Regions from separate parts of the Streptococcus intestinihominis genome, predicted to be linked through region 1. Evidence: predicted binding sites of a transcription regulator. Region 1 holds the regulator's gene; each other region holds the start of a gene.
What was found. The regulator Rex, encoded in region 1, represses fermentation and respiration genes when NADH is low (regulators of the CRP and FNR family bind a similar motif). The targets are predictions, from matches to a motif close to TTGTGAANTANTTCACAA.
Positions count from the first base shown of each region.

Region 2: the regulator Rex is predicted to act here: its motif matches at 2,515-2,532, upstream of ACLOR3_RS08460 (class II fructose-bisphosphate aldolase).
Region 3: the regulator Rex is predicted to act here: its motif matches at 2,305-2,322, upstream of ACLOR3_RS00755 (2,3-butanediol dehydrogenase).

Region 1 is NZ_JBKQBL010000002.1:197,262-204,315, reverse strand. It holds partial or broken gene ACLOR3_RS04325 (DNA gyrase C-terminal beta-propeller domain-containing protein) at 1-888, shown strand, start outside; gene ACLOR3_RS04320 (class A sortase) at 897-1,643, shown strand; gene ACLOR3_RS04315 (porphobilinogen deaminase) at 2,121-2,399, shown strand; gene radC (RadC family protein) at 2,460-3,143, shown strand; gene ACLOR3_RS04305 (redox-sensing transcriptional repressor Rex) at 3,332-3,976, opposite strand; gene ACLOR3_RS04300 (DUF4649 family protein) at 4,069-4,305, opposite strand; gene ACLOR3_RS04295 (DUF1831 domain-containing protein) at 4,305-4,652, opposite strand; gene ACLOR3_RS04290 (cysteine desulfurase family protein) at 4,642-5,769, opposite strand; gene ACLOR3_RS04285 (ribose-phosphate diphosphokinase) at 5,779-6,735, opposite strand; gene ACLOR3_RS04280 (CYTH domain-containing protein) at 6,798-7,054, opposite strand, start outside.
Region 2 is NZ_JBKQBL010000005.1:52,555-59,608, forward strand. It holds gene lacB (galactose-6-phosphate isomerase subunit LacB) at 1-16, opposite strand, end outside; gene lacA (galactose-6-phosphate isomerase subunit LacA) at 30-455, opposite strand; gene ACLOR3_RS08455 (DeoR/GlpR family DNA-binding transcription regulator) at 679-1,434, opposite strand; gene ACLOR3_RS08460 (class II fructose-bisphosphate aldolase) at 1,589-2,470, opposite strand; gene ACLOR3_RS08465 (hypothetical protein) at 2,664-3,116, opposite strand; tRNA gene ACLOR3_RS08470 (tRNA-Leu) at 3,199-3,284, opposite strand; gene ACLOR3_RS08475 (B3/B4 domain-containing protein) at 3,448-4,143, opposite strand; gene rpoE (DNA-directed RNA polymerase subunit delta) at 4,253-4,831, opposite strand; gene tig (trigger factor) at 5,050-6,333, opposite strand; gene ACLOR3_RS08490 (TIGR01440 family protein) at 6,552-7,054, opposite strand, start outside.
Region 3 is NZ_JBKQBL010000001.1:135,170-142,223, forward strand. It holds partial or broken gene ACLOR3_RS00750 (pullulanase) at 1-1,050, opposite strand, end outside; gene ACLOR3_RS00755 (2,3-butanediol dehydrogenase) at 1,206-2,246, opposite strand; gene ACLOR3_RS00760 (hypothetical protein) at 2,355-2,735, opposite strand; gene ACLOR3_RS00765 (TetR/AcrR family transcriptional regulator) at 2,732-3,373, opposite strand; gene gatB (Asp-tRNA(Asn)/Glu-tRNA(Gln) amidotransferase subunit GatB) at 3,712-5,157, opposite strand; gene gatA (Asp-tRNA(Asn)/Glu-tRNA(Gln) amidotransferase subunit GatA) at 5,157-6,623, opposite strand; gene gatC (Asp-tRNA(Asn)/Glu-tRNA(Gln) amidotransferase subunit GatC) at 6,623-6,925, opposite strand.

The DNA.
Region 1 (7,054 bases):
CGTGGGGGACGTGGTGTTCAAGGTACAGGGGTCAAAGATGATGACTTTGTCCGTGAATTGGTTTCTACCAGCACCCATGATCGTTTGCTCTTCTTTACCAATAAGGGACGGGTTTACCGTCTGAAAGGCTATGAAATCCCTGAATACGGCCGTACAGCTAAGGGACTTCCAATTGTCAACTTGCTCAAGTTAGATGACGGAGAATCCATTCAGACCATTATTAACGTCGCTCAGGATCGTAGTGAAGACGCTTATCTCTTCTTTACAACGCGCTCAGGTTTGGTAAAACGGACCAGTGTAGCTGAGTTTGCTAATATTCGTCAAAATGGCTTGAAAGCTCTTAACCTTAAAGATGAGGATGAGCTGATCAACGTCTTCCTCACAGACGGAAATACGGACGTAATCATCGGGACCAAATTTGGTTATTCTGTTCGCTTCAAAGAGTCTGTTGTACGGAACATGGGTCGCTCGGCAACTGGTGTTCGAGGTGTCAACCTTCGCCCAGGCGATCAAGTGGTCGGTGCAAGTGTGATTACAGATCAAGATGAAGTATTGATCATCACTGAAAAGGGATACGGTAAACGCACGCGTGCAGATGAGTATCCAACAAAAGGACGTGGTGGTAAAGGGATTAAAACTGCTAATGTGGCTGATAAGAATGGTCCTCTAGCCGGTCTCATGACTGTCAAAGGAGATGAGGATTTGATGATTATCACCAATACAGGTGTCATGATTCGTACTAGCGTCGCTAATATTTCTCAAACTGGACGTTCGACCATGGGTGTGAAAGTGATGCGTCTGGATCAAGATGCCCAAATCGTAACCTTTACAACGGTTCAAGCTGACGATAAAGATGAGTCAGACACTGAAACGGAAAGTGAAGGGTAGGATAAAAAATGGCTTCAAGAAGAAAAAAGAAGAAAACAAGCTTACGCAATCGCTTGATTAATATCTTTGCTACCTTACTAATCCTTTTGTCTATTGCCTTGATCTTTAATGCTCCGATTCGGAACATGATCATGGTGTGGCATACCAATCAGTATCAAGTCAACAAGGTATCGAAAAAGACAATCGATAAGAATAAAGATGCCAAGACTAGCTTTGATTTTAAAGAAGTCAAATCGCTTTCTACAGAATCTGTTATCAGTGCCCAGTGGCAGGCGCAGAAGTTGCCTGTTATTGGGGGGATAGCAATCCCTGAGTTGAAGATGAACCTTCCGATTTTTAAAGGCTTAGATAATGTGGGACTCTATTATGGGGCAGGTACCATGAAAGAGGACCAGGTTATGGGGGAAAGGAATTACTCCTTGGCTAGTCACCATGTCTTTGGTTTGACAGGGGCAAATGAAATGCTCTTTTCTCCATTAGAACATGCCAAAGCTGGAATGAAAATCTATATCACTGATAAGGAAAAGGTGTATACCTATGTCATCAATTCTGTTGAGACAGTGACACCAGATCGGGTCGATGTCATTGCAGATCGTGAAGGGGTAAATGAAATCACCTTGGTGACCTGTGAGGATGCCGCAGCAACTTATCGTACGATTGTAAAAGGTACTTTGGAAACTTCAGTAGATTACTCAAAAGCACCAAATGATATACTGGAAGCTTTCACAAAATCTTATAATCAAATGCAATTATAATCAACTTAAAAAGAGAGGTCCTTGACCTCTTTTTTTAATGTAGACAAATTGTTATGTTACATAAAACAGCTTGATGATTTTCAAAAAATGACTTTTATTTTTACTCATTTAAGAAGAAGCAAAACTTTCCGCTGTGAGAAAAGTGCCTGAAACACTGTTAATTCAGGCACTCGGAATTATTGAGAGTAAAACAGTTTGGGGAACTGTTTTAGCCTGAGCCAAGAAATTAAAGAGCGAAGAGACTCAATAATTAGTCACGGAACTTCTACGAAGTTCGCTGACGTCCGTACTCACATAAGGAAAGTTTTTTAAATTACTTTGTTTTCAATCTGAAAAGAGGTCCCTGCCCCCTTTTTTTCTGTTAATTTTCTGCCAACTTGTAAGAGGATAGTCATAAAATGTTACCTGACTGACATATTTTTGCATGCTTTCTATTTTATAATAGAAGAGTGATAGAAAGAAACTTGGAGGAACCAAATGTGCACAGAAGATATCTATACTTTGTTAAGAAACTTCTATGGCTTACTGGTCAATGATTTCCCCAAAACAGGTCTCATTACCAAGGGTATCTACGAAGTTGAACAGGTCTTCGAAACCATTGAAAACCTTCCTGATGATCAAGAACACTTAATTCGATACGAAATTCGTCAATTTCTTGCGTCTTTGGAACAAGTGCAAGAGTGCTATAAAATTAACTTCTCAAATGAAGAAACTCGAATTCTTGAAAACTTAAGAGAAGTAGTTTGTCCAATTTAATTTATACAGAATCGTCCTTTTTCCTCCTCAATTGCGAATTATTAATTGAGGAGGTTTTTTATGTATCATATTGTATTTCAAGAATCAGGTCTCTTACCTAGAGAACGTTTGCTAACAGAAGGACCTGATAAGCTCAGTCATCAAGAATTGCTGTCCATCTTATTACGGACGGGGAACAAAAATAAACCAGTCTACGAGATCGCTCAGGACCTGCTGGGCTCACTAAAGAGTTTAAAAGAACTGGCTAGTATGAGTTTTCAGGAGTTAAAGGAAGTTCCAGGAATTGGGAAAGTTAAGGCCATTGAGCTGTTAGCTGCTATTGAACTAGGGAAACGAATACAGACTTCTGAAGTGATTGAAACGGAACAAATCATGAGTAGTCAGAAGCTGGCAAAAATGATGCAACAAAAAATAGGCCATGAGAAACAGGAACATTTATTGGCCCTGTATCTGAATACCCAAAATCAAATTATCCATCAGCAAGTGATCTTTATCGGAACAGTCAATCGTAGCATTGCAGAACCGAGAGAAATTTTGCACTATGCCATCAAGCATATGGCGACATCCTTAATCTTGGTTCACAACCACCCGTCCGGGATCATTCATCCCAGCAAGAATGATGATGGCGTCACCCAACAAATGATTGAAGCCTGCAATTGTCTAGGAATTGTTTTTCTGGACCATCTGATTGTCTCAACTGATGATTACTATAGCTATCGGGAAGAAACAGATTTATTGGTATAGAAAAAGAGAGTGGGACAGAAATCGGTAATTCGTTAGAATTCGATTTCGTCATCCCACCTCCGCACAGTTGAGTAGGGCTGTAAAAGCTGATGAAATCAGCGTAGTAGAGCCCACTCAACCACTGCGTCTTGCTCGATCATCCAAAGACAATTGAGAGGCTAGGACTTTTGTCCCAGCCTCTTTGCTTATCATGAATTTTTACGCATAAAGTAGAGAAGGGTTTGCAGTTCACTGGTTAGGTCGACATATTGGACTACCACATCTTTTGGAACTGTTAAGTGTACGGGAGAAAAGCTAAGGATTCCCTTGATACCAGCTTCAACTAATAAATCTGCAACTTCTTGAGATTTTACACTTGGAACGGTTAAAATGGCTGTTTGAATCTCTTGTCCCTCAAGTTTTTCTTTTAGTGTGGAGATCCCGTAAATCGGTATACCATCTTTACTTTTAGTGCCGACTAACTCATGATCATCCGTATCAAATGCCATGACAATTTTCATTTTGTTTCGCTCATGGAAGCGATAGTGAAGAAGGGCACTCCCCATATTTCCAATCCCGACGATAGCAACATTGGTGATGGAGTTATCATTCAAGAGATCGGCAAAGAAGTTCATTAACTTTTTGACATCATAACCAAAACCACGTCGTCCAAGCTCTCCAAAGTAGGAGAAGTCTCGACGAACAGTTGCGGAATCAATCCCGATGGCTTCAGCAATCTGTTTTGAATTTGCTCGCTCGATTTTCTCTGCATTAAAGCGTTTAAAAATGCGGTAATACAAGGAGAGTCGTTTGGCAGTAGCACGAGGAATTGGATTAGTCTTATCTTGTTTCACAATATCACAACCTTTCAAATCTATTGTATAAAAAGTTTGTGAAAAAAGCAACTATCTTCTACTAAAAAAACACCAAAATGGTGTTTTCTTTGTTAATTGGAATTTCTTAAACTCTGATCGAACTGAATCAGATAGCGATAAAAGTCACCGATTTTTCCAGTGAAAGGTAAGGTATGCTCCTTGTAGGTAACAGAAACAACCTGATAGGAATCTGGAATGGTCACACAGCCTGAGAAGGCTAATAGACAGTGATCGATGTTATCGTAGCTAACCTGACGTTCTTTTTGGTATGCATCCAAATAGGTGAGGACTACAGGACCATTGGTCATTAGTTTTCAATCCTTTCAAAGATTTCACGTTCAACTAAACTGTCCATGAGGAAGTAGAATTTTTGTTGGATAATCTTGTTTTCTGGGTTTTTAAAAATATTTACCAAACGAAGGCCTGACTTGTCAGTAATGTTAATTTTAAATCCTGTTAAATCCTTATTGATGATAATTTTTAACTTAAAGCCATCTCCGCTATTTGGAATAGCTTCTAACAAACGATTTAATTCGTAGTTCCCGACCTTTGTTTGTGCAAAGGTATTGTCGCGTAGGGTATATTTTTTAATATTTGGATGGATTGCGTATGTGTAATCGCAGTTTGGTAATGAGACAGATGTTTCAAATGCCATGTAATTCTCCTAAAATTTTGTGTATAGTTGTTATAAAAGTATCGACCTCAGCAGTCGTATTGAATTCGGATAAACTAATGCGAATAGATTCCTTCAAGCGGGGTGAATCTTCGCCGTAATAAGCTGCAAGGACATGACTTGGCTGAACAGTCCCCGCAGTACAAGCAGAGCCAGTTGAGACTGAAATTCCCGCCATATCTAAACGTAGCAGTAGGATATCATTGCTGATACCAGGAAAGCCAATGTTCAAGACATGAGGAAGTTTGGAGTCTGTGCTATTCAGATAGAAATCTAAATCTTCTAGGCCAGTTAGGATACGATCAGATAAGCGCTGAATATACTGATAATTTGCGTCTAACTGATCAGTTGCTTCTTTGAGGGCTTGAGCCATTCCTGCAATTGAAATCAAGTTCTCTGTACTAGCTCGACGCTTGTCTTCTTGGTCACCTCCGTGTAAGAGATTGAAGAAGTCAGGCTTTTTAGCATAGAGAAAACCAACTCCCTTAGGTCCGTGAAATTTATGGGCCGATGCGGTTAGAAAATCAACTCCTAGCTCTTCAGGGGCTACAGCAAGTTTACCAACGGCTTGAACTGCATCGACATGAAAAGCAGCAGGATGGTCTTTTAAAAGGTCTGAAATGTCCTTGATAGGCAAGAGATCACCCGTTTCGTTGTTGGCATACATGGTAGATACTAAAATTGTATCGGGACGAAGTGCAGCTCGAATATCTTCAGGTCGAATCTTTTGATCGACCGGTTGAATGATGGTTACTTCAAATCCATATTCTTGGACCAAGTACTCAATTGGTTCCAGAACGGCATGGTGCTCAATAGCCGTGGTAATAATATGCTTCCCTTGCTGTCTATGTTTGAGACAGTAGCCCTTTATAACTGTGTTATTGCTTTCGGTCCCGCCAGAAGTGAAGATAATCTGTTGACTAGAGGTCTTTAAACAAGTTGCAACGCCTTCCCTAGCATCTCTAAGAATCTTTTTCGCTTGACGACCATGGGAGTGGAGGCTAGAGGGATTTCCGAAACTAGTTTCCATCGTTTCTGTCATCACCTTGATTACTCCTGGGCTTAGGGGAGTGGTTGCCGCATTGTCAAAATAAATCACGCCATCACCTTATTTCTTGTGGTATGCAAAGAGTGGACTAACTGGTTTTCGCTCTTGGATACGAACAAGAGCATCTCCAATCAATTCACTTGCAGTAATGTATTTTACATTTTTTGGTTTTTGTTCTTTGGTTGCTACAGAGTCTGTAACCAAAATCTCTTTAATCGGTGCTTGATCCAGTAGGTCTGCGGCTCCCTTAACGAAAAGTCCGTGACTAGAAACGGCATAAATCTCAGTGGCGCCGTCGCGTTGAACAATTTTTGCAGCCTCAGAGAAGGTTTTTCCTGTATTTAGAATATCATCGATCAGGATTGCTTTTTTACCTTTAACATCCCCGATGATGTAGCCCTCGTCACGGCTAGAATCGTCTTGGGCGTAGTCGATGATAGCAATTGGGGCATCTAGATATTCTGCAAGATTGCGTGCGCGTTTCACTCCAGAATTTTTAGGGCTGACAACCACTACATCTGAACCGGTTAAACCTTGTTTGATATAGTGATCAGCAAATAGAGGAATCGTGAACAAGTTGTCTACTGGGATATCGAAGAAGCCTTGTACTTGAACCGCATGAAGATCGAGGGTTACAACACGGTCTACCCCTGCCTTGACAAGCATGTTGGCAACTAATTTTGCTGTAATTGGTTCGCGAGGAGCAGCAGTGCGGTCTTGACGAGCATACCCAAAGTATGGAAGGACCACGTTTACGGTATGGGCACTTGCTCGTTGGCAAGCATCTACCATGATTAACAATTCCATTAAGTGATTGTTCACTGGGAAGCTAGTAGATTGGATGATGTAAATATCATATCCACGCACACTTTCTTCGATATTAATTTGGATTTCACCATCTGAGAATTGACGTGAAGAAAGCTTTCCGAGTGGGATGCCAGCAACTTCCGAAATTTTTTGTGCAATTTCTTGGTTGGAGTTGAGTGCGAAGAGCTTCATATTGTTTTTTTCTGACATGTGTTTGATCCTCATTTAGATATTTTTGTCTAGTCTTATTTTAGCAAAAAAATTCAGTAATTTCAGCTTTTTAGCAAACTTTGAGCCAATCTTGCTACTTTACTTTTTGCTGGCTTGTATTCAATTTGTTTTTCCTTGAGAAATTCGTGAAAATAAGTTTCATCTGAGGCGTCATCTACCTCCATCTCCAACTCATAGTCCTCGATAGAGTTATAGCGACTACGGTCAAAAGCTAATAATCCTTTAGGGATTCTTTTCTCCCGTCTCTCTGTTTCTAGACTTCCCCAGACATCTAAGGAAGTTAGAGGAATGTCTAAAG
Region 2 (7,054 bases), on a different contig from region 1:
CAATTGCAATTTTCATTTTTCGCTCCTCCTTAGCACATCTTGTTGAGCATATCGACACGGATTTGGTGGCGACCACCGTCATACTTACCATTCACAAAACCTTTGGCAATATTCTTCGCCAATTGGTCACCTACGATTTGAGCACCCATAGTGATCATACGAGAATTGTTGTGGCCACGGGTCATGTAGGCAGAGCGTTCATCTGAAACTTCTGCGGCAACCATTCCTTTAATTTTAGTTGCGACCATAAATGGACCAGCTCCGTAAGCGTCAATAACAATACCCAGATTATCTTCTGCTTGTTTCACTTCTTTTGCAACAGCTAAGGTCACATCGACAAAGTCTTGCCCTTCTTCTGTCACGTCCACGACTTGGAAACCTTCTGCTTCCAAATATTCTTTGACTACTTCTTTTAAGCGGATACCTGCTGCATCCGCACCAACTACAATTGCCATATGCTTCTCCTTTTTGCATTTCCGTCAACAAAGAAAGTTCTCCTCTTTCTTCATTCGACTTCGTTTTGTTATTCACAAACACAGTATAGCGCTAATTTTGTTTGTTGTCAACTGTTTTTTGTTTGCTTTTTTCATTTTTCTTTATTTTTTATTATTTTTTAGCCCTAAATTGTTTGTAATAAACAAAAAAGAGAGAATCATTCTCTCTTTTTCAGTTTATTATTTATACAATCACACGTGTATATTCCTCTAATTCTTCATGTGCTTTCTCAGATGCATCGTCCGTTATCACCGCAGTTACTTTTTTCAAGGAACAGATAGAGGTAAAGTCTTCCTTGCCAATCTTGGAGGAGTCAATCAGTAGGTAAGCTTCAGAAGAACGTTCTAAGGCTAACTTTTGCGTATAGGCTTCTTCAAAAGAAGAGGTCAGAACGCGTCCATCCACAATACCATTCCCACTAAAAAACATCTTGTGGAAGTACATTCTTTCCATGAGAGTGTTCGTTATCTCGCCGACAAAAGCTTGACTGGTTTCTCGAAGCTCCCCTCCTAAGAGGATTACCTTAAAGGTATCACTTTTCTTCTTTAACAACTCTTGGAAAATCGGTAGACAATTTGTCACCACGCGCAGTTCCTTATTATTAATGGCTTCGGAAAGAACCTCAACAGAGGTCCCCGGCCCAAGGAAAATACTCTCGCCTTCTTTTATCAGCTCGCTAGCTTTCTTTGCTACTTCACGCTTAGCCAGAATATTCTTTAGCAACTTCTCTTCATGGGGCAGTTCCCGTGAAGGGAGGAATTGGTTACTTTTGGCTCCATTTCGAACCCGAATAAGGAGACCTTGCTTTTCCAATTCAATCAAATCCCGACGGACCGTCATATCCGACACCTGCATACTTTCCATGATGTCTTGAACATAAACGGTTCCAGCCTTATTGACCAGATTGATAATCTCATTCAGTCTTTCCTGTTTTTTCATTTCCTACCTACTTGCTTCGTTTTTGTTTATTATAACCTTAAATTGTCAGAATCGCAATCATTATTTGTTTGAAACAAACATTTTTTAGAAAAAGAGAAATCAAAAAGGCTTATCCTTACGGATAAACCTCTGGTTAATAACGTTTCAAGCAAGATTAAGCTTTGTTTTCGCTACCAAATACGTCGATACGTTCTTCAACTGAAGCTGTGATTGCTTCGAATCCTGGTTTCAAGAATTTACGTGGGTCGAAGAGTTTCTTCTTGTCGTATTCTGCTTCGTTTGCATCGTATTCACGTACGAATTGACGAGTTGCGTTAGCGAATGCGATTTGGCACTCAGTGTTAACGTTAACTTTCGCAACACCAAGTTTGATAGCTGCTTGGATTTGCTCATCAGGGATACCTGAACCACCGTGCAATACGATTGGGAATCCTGGAAGAGCTTCTGTCAATTTCTTCAAGTGGTCAAGGTCAAGACCTTCCCAGTTTGCTGGGTATGGACCGTGGATGTTACCAATACCTGCTGCCAAGAAGTCGATTCCTGTAGCAACCATTGCTTTAGCATCTTCGATTGGTGCCAATTCACCTTTACCAACGATACCGTCTTCTTCACCACCGATTGTACCAACTTCAGCTTCAACTGAGATACCTTTAGCGTGAGCTTTTTCTACAACTTCTTTCGCCAATTTAAGGTTTTCTTCAACTGGAAGGTGTGATCCGTCGAACATGATTGAAGTGTAACCAACTTCGATACACTCAAGAGCATCTTCGTAATGACCATGGTCAAGGTGGATTGCAACTGGTACAGTGATACCCATTGCTTCAACAAGGTTAGCGATCATGTTGCGAGCTACTTTGTAACCACCCATGTATTTAGCAGCACCCATAGAAGTTTGAATCAAAACTGGAGCTTTTTTAGCTTCTGCTGCACGCAAGATAGCTTGAGTCCACTCAAGGTTGTTTGTGTTAAATCCACCAACTGCGTAACCATTGTCACGAGCTGCTTGGACAAATTTTTCTGCTGAAACGATTGCCATTAGTTGTAGGCCTCCTCTTATTTTTTGTGGTTAAACCACTTACATTGTTTATTTTATCACTTTTTCATTGAAAATGCTAGCTTTTCTTGTAGCTTTAAGCGCTTTCTTATGATAAATGAGGAGGAATGCTTACTTTCCCAAGACTTCTACAGCCCATAGAAACGCAAAAGAAGGGAGCCCAAGCTCCCTCTTTTTAATCCTCTGCTTTAAAATTTTTTAATGAAACTAAAAATGCAATCCCGGAAATCACTAGGAATCCTCCTGCGACCCATTGAGAATAGAAAAAATAAGTAAATTCATGAACTTTCCCAAAGATGTTTCCAAATAGCCACATCAAGGGACTTTCAAGATACGGAAAGCTCCAAGACAAAATAAGGAGATTCGCAAGTAAAAGAATGAGACCCGCTACCAGAAAAAGATTGGAAATCCACTTACGAATCCTCTTTTCATCTTTTAGGAGCCACCTAGAAGCGATGGCTAGAATACAGACAAAGAAGTTCCAGCTAATTAAAGCCATCAAGGCACTTCCGAAATCTTCATGTGCAGCGAGCCCCATGGCCAAAATCATGACTGGAGCAAAAAAATTAATGGCACTTCCTACGAGCGCTAGGACCCCATTGATCAAAACCAGATAGTTCTTCTTCATATTCACACCTCATCTCACACCTATTCTATCATAAAGTTTTGAAAAACAAAAAAAGACAGCCGAAGCTGTCTTGATTATCCGATGCGGAGAGAGGGACTTGAACCCTCACGACCTAAAGCGGTCACAGGATCCTTAGTCCTGCGCGTCTGCCAATTCCGCCATCCCCGCGATTGAGTACCTTACTAGTATATCAATCTTCTACATTCTTGTCAAGATTTTTTTCAAACTTTTTTCAAAGGTTGCAGATTTTCACAAGTCAAGAAGAGCGTCGGCTACTTCACATCTCTCTTATGTTCAGATGAGGACTCATCCCTAATATAGGAGTTCTTCTTTAAGGGATTGGAATTGTCTCACTGGGGGTAACCAGATATTTTTCAAATTCTAAATCGGGCATGCAAGAGGCCAAATCTTCCCTGATTCGATCTAGTGCTTCCAATCGCATCTCTACAGAGGTCGCTCGATTCCCCTGGATGATAAAGAGGGCATTGCGGGTAGTCTCCTCCATCTTATAGCCCTCACCATCTCTCACATCTAGCCAGGCCATAATACCCTCTTGATCTCGGTAGACCGGATCGGTTTCACTAACATGCTTTTCTGTTGATAAGATGGGCAAAAAGGTATCCTCTCTTTGACTAATCGTAAACTCAATGGGTCCCTGGATTTTATCCAGATCATGCCCTCCAATGGCTAAAAAGGAACGAAGACATTCAACATTATAGATATCAATCACACTATTGATCGTCGGTAGGAAACCTCGACTTTGGATATTCTTAATCAAAGCGAGAATAGTTGGCGGGTTCTTTTTGACACTACGCCCCACTTCCTTCAACAAGTCCATATAGCCTTGTACAACTGCCTCCTCTTTCACCGAGCTGAGATCACAATTTAAGGCCCAGGCTTCCTTCTCCTTCTTTTTAGCTAGAAAAGTTGCAGATAAGGGAGCATGTGGATCCACCTGTTTGGCCACTCCGATTACAACTATCTCAATCCCTAAGTCCACCAAACTTTGATCAAGTATCCAGTCCAAATGCGCTTCCTCCTTCTGCACTACGTCAGGCTTACACCCTTATTATACTCCTCCTTGAACCATCATTCAAGCAAAGAAAAAACAAGGAACGAATTCCTTGTTTTTTGGATTATTCTTCGTCTTCGTAAGACTCTTCTTCGTCTTCTTCGTCACTTAACTCAACTTCTTCATCCAACTCGTCTGGTGAGATTTCATTGATTTCAGCGTCATAGGCTTCTACTTCATCCTTCTCATCTTCTGGGTTTTCATCATCGTAAGTAAGCGCTGGATCTGCTTCGTAGACATCTTCGTCTTCTGGATCATCCGCATTGTAATCGATCGCGTCTTCGTCTCCGTCCATAAAGGCGTTGACACGTTTTTTCTTACGTTTCTTAGGCTCTTCGTCTTCATCTGTTTCTTCAAGAGCGATGATTTCTTCATCTACCTCATCGATCGCATACCATGAGCGAAGTCCCCATTTGTTGTCTCCTAGTGGGATAAAGCTTCCATCCACATTCAATTCCGTATAGAATAATGGAAGAGCTTCACGAATTTCACTGTTTGATTTTTCGAGGTAGTTTTGAATTTCATTGACCAGGTCATTGAAATACATTTCATGATCACGGCCACGTGACTCTAAGATCGCACGGGCTACTTCAATCATTGAAAGTTCACTTTTTTCTTGTCCAGCAAATACTTCTAATTCCAAGGTAGATCTCCTTCATTTTTATCTCAAGGCAACACTCTTTTTCATTAAAAAAGAGGATACCCCTAGAATACATCATTTATCGTTACACTCTATTGTACGATAATTTTCCCCTTTCGTCAAAGGAAAATTCCGTGCCAATAAGAAGAGAAAAGCCGGGACACATGGTCTCAGCTTTTCTTCTTATGACTTGTTTCCATCAAGATGGAAGATCGTCTTTTTTATTTTACTTTTGCAGTGCTTGTGATCACTTCAACAGCTTTCTTCACAGCAATATCGTGTTTCAACATTTCTGGTGAAAGCAAGCTACGAACTTGTTCAACTGGCATGTTGTAGTCTGCTGCCAATTGTTCGATTTCTGCAGTTACTTCTTCGTCAGTTGCTTCGAAGCCTTCTGCTTTAGCAACTGCTTCTACGACAAGGTTTGTCTTAGTACGTGCTGCTGCATCTGCTTCATATTGTTTGTGAAGATCTTCTTGAGTTGTACCAGTGATTTGGAAGTACATGTCTGGAGAGATTCCTTGACGTTGCATGTTTCCAAGGAATTCATTGACAGCACGGTGTACTTCTTCGTGGATCATTTCTTCTGGAAGGTCAATGATTTCTGCGTTTTCAACTGCAAGGTCAATTGCTGCTGACTCAACTGCATCTTTGTAAGCTTCTTCTTTCGCTTCAGCCAACTCTTTGCGGTATTTTTCTTTCAATTCAGCAAGAGTTTCAACTTCTTCGTCGATGTCTTTTGCCAATTCATCGTCAAGAGCTGGTACTTCTTTTGCTTTTACTTCGTGGATGGTTGTCACGAATTTTGCTTCTTTACCTGCAAGGTCAGTTGCTTGGTAGTTTTCTGGGAAAGTTACGATGACATCAACTGTTTCACCAGCTGAGTGTCCAACCAATTGGTCTTCGAAACCTGGGATGAATTGACCTGAACCAAGGCCAAGTGAGAAGTTATCTCCTTTTCCTCCGTCAAACTCAACACCGTCAACAGAACCTACAAAGTCGATCACAACAGTATCACCTTCAGCTGCTGGTCCTTCTTTGATTACCAATTCAGCCAAGTTGTTACGTTCGCGTTCGATACGTGCATCTACATCTTCATCTGTTACTTCTTTAGAAACTTCTACAGATACTTCAAGGTCTTTGTAAGCACCCAATTTTACTTCTGGTTTTGTAACAACATTTGCTGTCAATGTCCAATCTTGACCTTTTTCCATTGATACAACATCAAAAGTTGGTTGAGCAACCACTTCAAGACCTGCTTCTTTTACTGCTGCTTCATAAGCTGCTGGAAGAAGATCGTTCAAAGCATCTTGATAAAGTGATTCTTCACCAAAACGTTGGTTGAAGATCGGACGTGGAAGGTGACCTTTACGGAATCCTGGTACGTTCAAGTTTTTCTTAACAGACTCAAACACGCGGTCTAAAGCTGGTTTAATTTGGTCTTGACTGATAGTGAAAGTCAATACTCCGCGGTTTGTTTCTTTGTTTTCAAATAATACAGACATTCTGTCTCTCCTTAAAATAATATAGTCATTCCTAATAATTTTACCATAAAACTTCGAAAATGCAAGTTTTTGGGCATCTTGGTTTTGTGGAAACTGCTTCTTTTTAGAGGAATTTTATTGGCGTTTCTGGAGACCAAAAGACTAAAAATCTCTTTCCTATCTCAAAAACTGTCCCGGAATAAAAAAACTAGTCCATGCCTGAACTAGTTTCCTTCCTATTAGGACTTCCGAAGCGGATCTTCTTGATAAGTAGCACGCGCCCCACCGATCAACTTGGGACGACTGGCTAGAGCTGTCACATGCGCGCCACCTAGTTCTTTCAAGACAGGGCGAACGGGTACTTGCACATGCTTGACATGCATCCCTATAGAAGTATCCCCGATATCCAAACCAGCCTGGGCTGTGATGTATTCCACTTCGACAGGGTCTTTCATATAACCAAAGGCAGCCAACTGACCGGCACCCCCCGCATGGAGGCTCGGCAGTACATTGACGATTTCTAAGTCTTTCTTTTCTGCCAGTTCGCGTTCGACCACCAAGGCTCGGTTAAGATGCTCACATCCTTGGACAGCTAAGTAAATCCCTTTGGGAGTCAGGGTATCCAAGATGGTTTTCACAATGGCTTGCCCAATCTCCAGGCTTGAGTTCTTACCAATACTGCCACCAGCCACTTCACTAGTTGATAGTCCTAGTACAAGAATTTGCCCCTGACGCAGATTAG
Region 3 (7,054 bases), on a different contig from region 1:
CTTTTCCTTACCGACATGCTGGGCACCTGTCATACGGATATCGTTGACATAGTATGGATTGGTGTAAACAGTCGGATCATCGTCCCGTAAGAAAATCTGGCTATGGTTCTTCAAGTCAGCAAATTTATAATCTTCTTGTCGAATTTTCACATCGTCTCCAGACTTGCTCTCGTCCAATAATAAGAAACCAAATTCTTTTGCAGCTTCCTTTAAGGGGATATCGATGTAACGACCGTATTTCCCTGTCGCTACAAAATCTGTCCCATCCGGCCAAGTAGCACTGCTCGGATTCTCTACATCTCCCCAATACCAGAGAGATTTTTTATCATAATTTCCATCTGTCCGATAGTAATTGACTCTGACCGTTCCCTCTGCTTGAGGCTGATAAGAATAGACTTTAAATTTGTCATCCAACCAAGCTTCATTCATTTTTGGAGAGAGCAATTCAATGGACTTGTCCCCTGTGATATTGTCCCCTTTAACATTGTTGATGAGGAAGCTAATCTTCTTAGCCTGATCATTTTTAAGCTTGACATCTAGATAATAGCCGTAGTCATCTGTCTTTGCGTCCTTAAAGGATTGGGCACCTGTTGGCCAGTTTTCAGACGGCTTTTCAACATCATCCCAGGTCCAGAGCCCCTGAGTTTCCTTGTTTTCTTCTGGTAGCTTTTTCACGTGAATCCGGATAGTCTGATCAGCTATCGGCTCCTCTGCCTTCACAGACTGAGGAGAAGCCACTCCTTCAGTGAGGGCGCTTACATTTTCAGGCGCAGTGACACTTTCTTCCGCCACTTTTGGGGTTTCACTTGTCTCAGTGTTCGTAGCTGGTTTCACATCCGATGAAGAAGTGCTTGCTTCATTTGACGGGGCTGTCACCACTTCTGAAGCTGCTGCGGGGGGATTGACCACCTCATCCGCACTGACCGGACCAGCAAAGGCTGTTAATAAAGCCAAGCTCGTCGCAATCGCCACCGAACCAACGCCATTTTTCAATCGACGAATCGCATAGACGACTTGTTTATCGCCTGACACAGAAGGTTTCTGTTTCATATCTGTCTCCTTAAAATGATTAGTGTTCAACCAGTATAGCATGTAAGAATTATTTATGCAAGCGTTTTCTCAATTTATACTATCTTTTTATATTGTCCTCCCCAGTAAAAAAAACCAGCCCAAATGGACTGGTTTTATTCATAAAATATACTAATTTATGGCTCAACCAAAATCTTGATTTGCGATTTATCTTGCGTTAATTCGATAAAGCCATCTTGAACAATATTTTCCAATTTGATTTTCTTGGTAACCAATTTTTCAGCAGAGAAATAGCCTTGTTCCATCAATTCCAATACTTTAGGGAAGATGTGGCGATAAGCGATAATCCCTTTAAGAGTCTTTTCTTGAATGGCGAATTCATTAGGATTGATGCTGGCTTCGCGTTCCCAAATAGAAACAACCATACACTCACCAGCCTTATGAACTGCTGCAAGAGCTTGTCCAAGAACAACAGGAACCCCTGTTACTTCATAAGACACATCCGCTCCACCATCCGTCAAGCGATGAATGGCTTCAACGATTGATTCACCTTCTTCTGGACGAACCACAATGGCACCTAGCTCTTCTGCTTTTGCTTGACGTTCAGGGGACAATTCAACCGCATAGATTTTTGATGCTCCTGCTGCACGAAGGGCTTCCACGATCAAAAGACCAATTGGGCCTAAACCAAAGATAACAGCTGTATCGCCTGTTTTCAAAGCAGATTGACGAACTGCATAAACGGCTACAGCAGCAGGCTCTGTAAGCGCGGCTTGCTCATAGCTCAAGCTATCTGGAATCACATGGACTAAATCTCCATCTAGGACACAGTATTTAGCAAACCCACCATCTGCCGCAAGACCGACGAAGTTCAAGTTTGGATCAAGGTTGTAGTCACCAATTAAGTTGTGTTCTGCCAAAATTGGTTCAATCGTCACACGATCCCCGACTTTAACACGAGTCACATCGCTTCCAACCTCAACAATTTCTCCAGCAAACTCGTGACCGAGGGTAACGGGTGCTTTTTGACCAGAATAAACATGCTCTTCTGTTGGAATGAAGATTGGTCCATCCAAGTATTCATGCAAGTCTGTCCCACAGATTCCTGTGAATTTGACCGCAACCTTTACTTGATGAGGTTGTACTTTAGGGACTTCTACTTCTTCGATACGAACGTCCTTCTTACCATGCCAGCGGGCAGCTTTCATTGTTTCCATATGATTCTCCTATTTTTCCATGAATTGTAATTCCCTTTCAGGAAACCCGACAACCATATTGTAAACCCTTTCACAAACTTAGTCAAGAAGAAACAGACGGTTAATATCTTAATTATCGGCCCGAGATGACTCTAGTTTCCAACCGACAATCCAGCCCAGAACAAGAAGATAATTTTCAAAAGCTCCAATAGCATTTACTGGCAAATGATAGTTGAGATAAGCAAATAAATGATTGGTCCCAATTCCGATGCCACCAACAATCAAGGCCAATAAAACCGTACGAAGATAAAACCAATCATATTTGAAATTAACAGCAATGAGAATCACAAGGACCGCCACATTCCAAATCCCAATCTCCCTCTGCCAACCGACAGAAATACCGTATCCCGAATGACTTCCCATATAGGATGGAAAGAATAACTGGAAGATAATCGCTCCAGACATGGCGATAATGACTAGGATAAATAAAACTCTTAAAATACGATTCATCTTTTATCTCCTTTATGAAGTAAATTTTTTATCTCTTTACACCTTTTTTCAGATAAAATGGGAACACCACTACAATTTAAATAGATTGCAATATAGTCTAATTTTTGAGAGAAGGAAATCATTTCTTCACCTGATATAGTTGGATCAAGCCACACATCAATTAATAGAGATAGTGTTGTAGCTGTCTCTAAAGGATATTTACAAGAAAATTCGCCCTTCTCATTTCCTTGATGAATGATTATTCCTACATATTTGGAAAGAATATTTACCGTATTTTTTAAAGAAAACAACAAACCGAACGGTATCTTTTGTGCCCAGTCTATACCAATAAGCTGTTTCATATTCTCATTGCCTATTAAATAACCAACTAATTGTAATAGACGATCTGTTGATGAAACTCCTTCGTTTTTTGACAATTCTTCTAGAAAAATTGATAGGTAGTTCGTTTCTTGCTCCATTAAGAGTTGTAGAATCTCTTCTTTACTTTTGAAGTGATGGTAAACAGCCCCTTTTGACAATCCTGTCGCCGCTACTAAATCAGCCATCGTTGTTTCTTTATAGCCTTTATTTGAAAACAAGGACAAGGCTGCTTGAATAATTTGATCTTTACTTCTTTTTGATTTTATTTCTTGTTTCAAGTAACTCCCCCTCCTCAAAAACAGACTGTCGGTCTGTTTTTTATTTTATTAAATTCAGAAGACTTTGTCAATTAAATTCCATTTTTTATCACCTCTGAAAAAGCAAAAACAGACACTAAAAGGTGCCTGTTAGAATGTAAACATATACTGAAACTTTCCGCTGAGAGAAAAGTGCTAGAAACACAATTGTTTCTAGCACTCGGAATTATTGAGACCCTAGGCTCAATAATTAGTCATGGAACTTCTTCGAAGTTCGCTGACGTCCGTACTCACCTAAGGAAAGTTTCTAAGATATCTTTGTCATGAATCTGACAGACACTAAAAGGTGCCTGTTCCTATTATTCACTATCTTTCAACTTCGCCAATTCTTGGGCAAGTAACTTGAGGGCTACTTGTGGGTTGGCTTGGCCTTTGGTTGCTTTCATGAGGAAGCCGGTGAAGGCCTTGTCCGCGTTCCGTTTACCTGACTTGAAGTCGGCTACGGCTGCTTCATTGTCTGCAAAGACTTGGTGGATGATCGGGATCAAGACTTCAGGATCTGAAATCTGTACCAAGCCGGCTTTTTCGACGTATTCACGCGCGCCACCACCGTTTTTCGCCAAATGAACGAAGACTTTCTTGGCAATCTTAGATGAAATGGTTCCATCTTCGATGATGGCAATCATTTCGACCAAGTTTTCTGGTGTCAATTGAATTTCTTCCAGCGTCTTGCCTTCTGCGTTCAAGAATTGTGCGACTTCACCTTGGAGCCAGTTAGACACTTGTTTGGCATCACCACCAAGGGCTACAGCTGCTTCAAAGAAGTCAGAAGTAACTTTGGTCGCTGTCAATTGGTTGGCATCATAGTCAGATAAACCAAGCTCTGCCACATAGCGAGCACGACGGTCTTTTGGAAACTCTGGCAACTCCGTACGCATTTCTTCGATCCACTCATCTGAGATTTCAAACAAGGGAAGGTCTGGTTCTGGGAAGTAACGGTAATCCGCAGCTCCTTCTTTGACCCGCATAAGAATGGTGCTCTTATTAGCTTCATCATAACGGCGTGTTTCTTGACGAATGACACCACCTGAACGCAAGATTTTCGCTTGACGCTCAACTTCGTATTCAAGACCTTTACGGACGTTGGAGAATGAGTTCAAGTTTTTCAACTCCGTCTTGGTACCAAATTCCTCTTGACCGTATGGGCGAAGGGAAATGTTAGCATCCACCCGCATAGACCCTTCTTCCATCTTGACGTCTGAAATGCCAGTGTACTGGATGACTTCTTTCAAAGCTGTCAAATAAGCGTAGGCTTCTTCTGGAGAACGCATATCTGCTTCAGATACGATTTCGATCAATGGGACCCCTTGACGGTTGAGGTCTACATAAGAGAAACCGTCTGTTCCGTGGGTGTTCTTACCGGCATCTTCTTCCAAGTGAGCCCGTTCAATCCCGATTTTCTTAGTTGAGCCGTCTTCCAATTGCACTTCAATCCAACCGTTATATCCGATTGGCTCGTCAAATTGCGAAATTTGGTAAGCCTTTGGATTATCAGGGTAAAAATAGTTCTTACGGTCAAAGTGCATGTGCTGGTGGATATCCATATTCAGCGCCAAAGCAGCCTTGATCCCAGCGTCCACAACACCCTTGTTCAAGACAGGAAGCACACCTGGGAAAGACCAGTCAATCACATTAGTGTTAGCATTTTGCTCGTTCCCAAAGTGAGCAGAGGTTGGTGAGAAAATTTTTGAGTTTGTATTCAATTCAACGTGGACTTCAAGTCCGATGACTGTTTCAAAGTTCATTAATTGTCACCTCCGAAAATAAGGGGTTGTTGCTTGTGGTAATCCGTCGTAGCTTCAAAAGCCGCTGCAGCTTGGTAGATGGTTTCTTCAGAATACTTGGGACCAATCAACTGCAAACCAACTGGAAGACCTTGCGCAAAACCTGCAGGAATCGAAATCCCTGGAAGACCTGCCAAGTTGACTGGAATGGTCAAGAGGTCAGCCAAGTACATGGCAACCGGATCATGGTTGAGCGAATCCAAATCAAAGGCCACGCTTGGAGCGGTTGGACCAAGGATAAGGTCGTAATCCGCAAAGACTTTTTCGAAGTCTTGGATAATGAGGGTACGGACTTGGCCTGCTTTCTTGTAGTAGGCATCGTAGTAACCAGATGACAAACTAAAGGTACCAAGCATGATACGGCGTTTGACCTCATCTCCGAAGCCTTGACTACGAGTGTTCACGTAGATATCATCCAAGTTCTTGGCATCTTCCGCACGGAAACCATAGCGAATCCCGTCGAAACGTTGCAAGTTTGAAGAAGCTTCTGAAGAAGCTATGATGTAATAAACGGCAACCCCGTATTTAGAATGAGGCAAGCTAACTTCTTCGACAGTTGCTCCCAATTTTTCAAAGTGTTTAGCCGCATTGAGGATGGTTTCTTTGACTTCTGGGTCAATCCCTTCACCGAGGTATTCCTTCGGAAGGGCAATCTTCATGCCTTTAATATCTTGACCGATTTTTGAAGTAAAGTCAGCTACACGAACAGGCGCAGAAGTTGAATCCTTGGCATCTTCACTGGCAATAACATTGAGCAATTGTGCATTTTCCTTAACGGTTGGTGCAAACGGTCCAATTTGGTCCAGTGAGCTACCAAAGGCAATGAGACCAAAACGGGAAACCGTTCCATAAGTTGGTTTGAGACCGACGATTCCGTTGAAGGCAGCCGGTTGGCGGATAGATCCACCTGTATCTGAACCAAGGGACAAGCGGACTTGCCCTGAAGCTACAGCTGCCGCAGATCCGCTAGATGAACCACCAGGCACCTTGCTGTGGTCCCAAGCGTTTTTAGTCGCGCCATAGTAAGATGTTTCACCAGATCCACCCATGGCAAATTCATCCATGTTGGTCTTCCCGATGACAATCATGTCTTTTGCTTTGGCATTGGCAACAGCTGTCGCATCAAAGATTGGCTCGTAGTTATAGAGCATTTTTGATGCCGCAGTGGTCAAGATGCCATCTGTTGAGATATTGTCTTTGACAGCGAGTGGAATCCCTGACAGGAGGTTGTCTGCATCGATTCCTTTTTCATCAATAGCCTTGGCTTGTGCAAGGGCAGCTTCTTCGGCCACCGTTACAAAGGCATTAATCGCTTCTTCACGTCCCTCGATATCGTCAAGCGTCGCTTGTGTCAATTCGGTTGCTGAAATTTCCTTAGAGACAAGGAGGTCGTGCAACTCTTCAATGGTTTTATGGTTGAATGACATTAGGCATCTCCTCCATCTTCTAGGATAGCTGGTACCTTGATGTAGTAATTGTCTTTTTCAGGTACATTTTTAAACAAGCGGTCACGGTCAGTCCCTTTTTCAGCAACATCCGGACGCAATACGGTCTTACGATCCGCCATGGTTGTTGTTGGAGCCACACCGGTTGTGTCCACTTCTTCCAACAATTCCACCATGTCGACAATTTTAGACAAGGTTGTCGCAAACTCAGCTGTCTCTTCTGGAGAGAACTTCAATTTTGAAAGATTGGCAACGTGGGTTACCTCTTCTTGCGTAATTTTCATCTTGCTTCCTTTCGTGAAATGATGATTTTTCAATACCCTCTATTTTACCATATTTTTAGTATTTATGCGGTAGTTTGGCAAGAAAATAGAGTCCGAGGAAAGCTAGGCATTAGGCCATTCTCCTCGAAC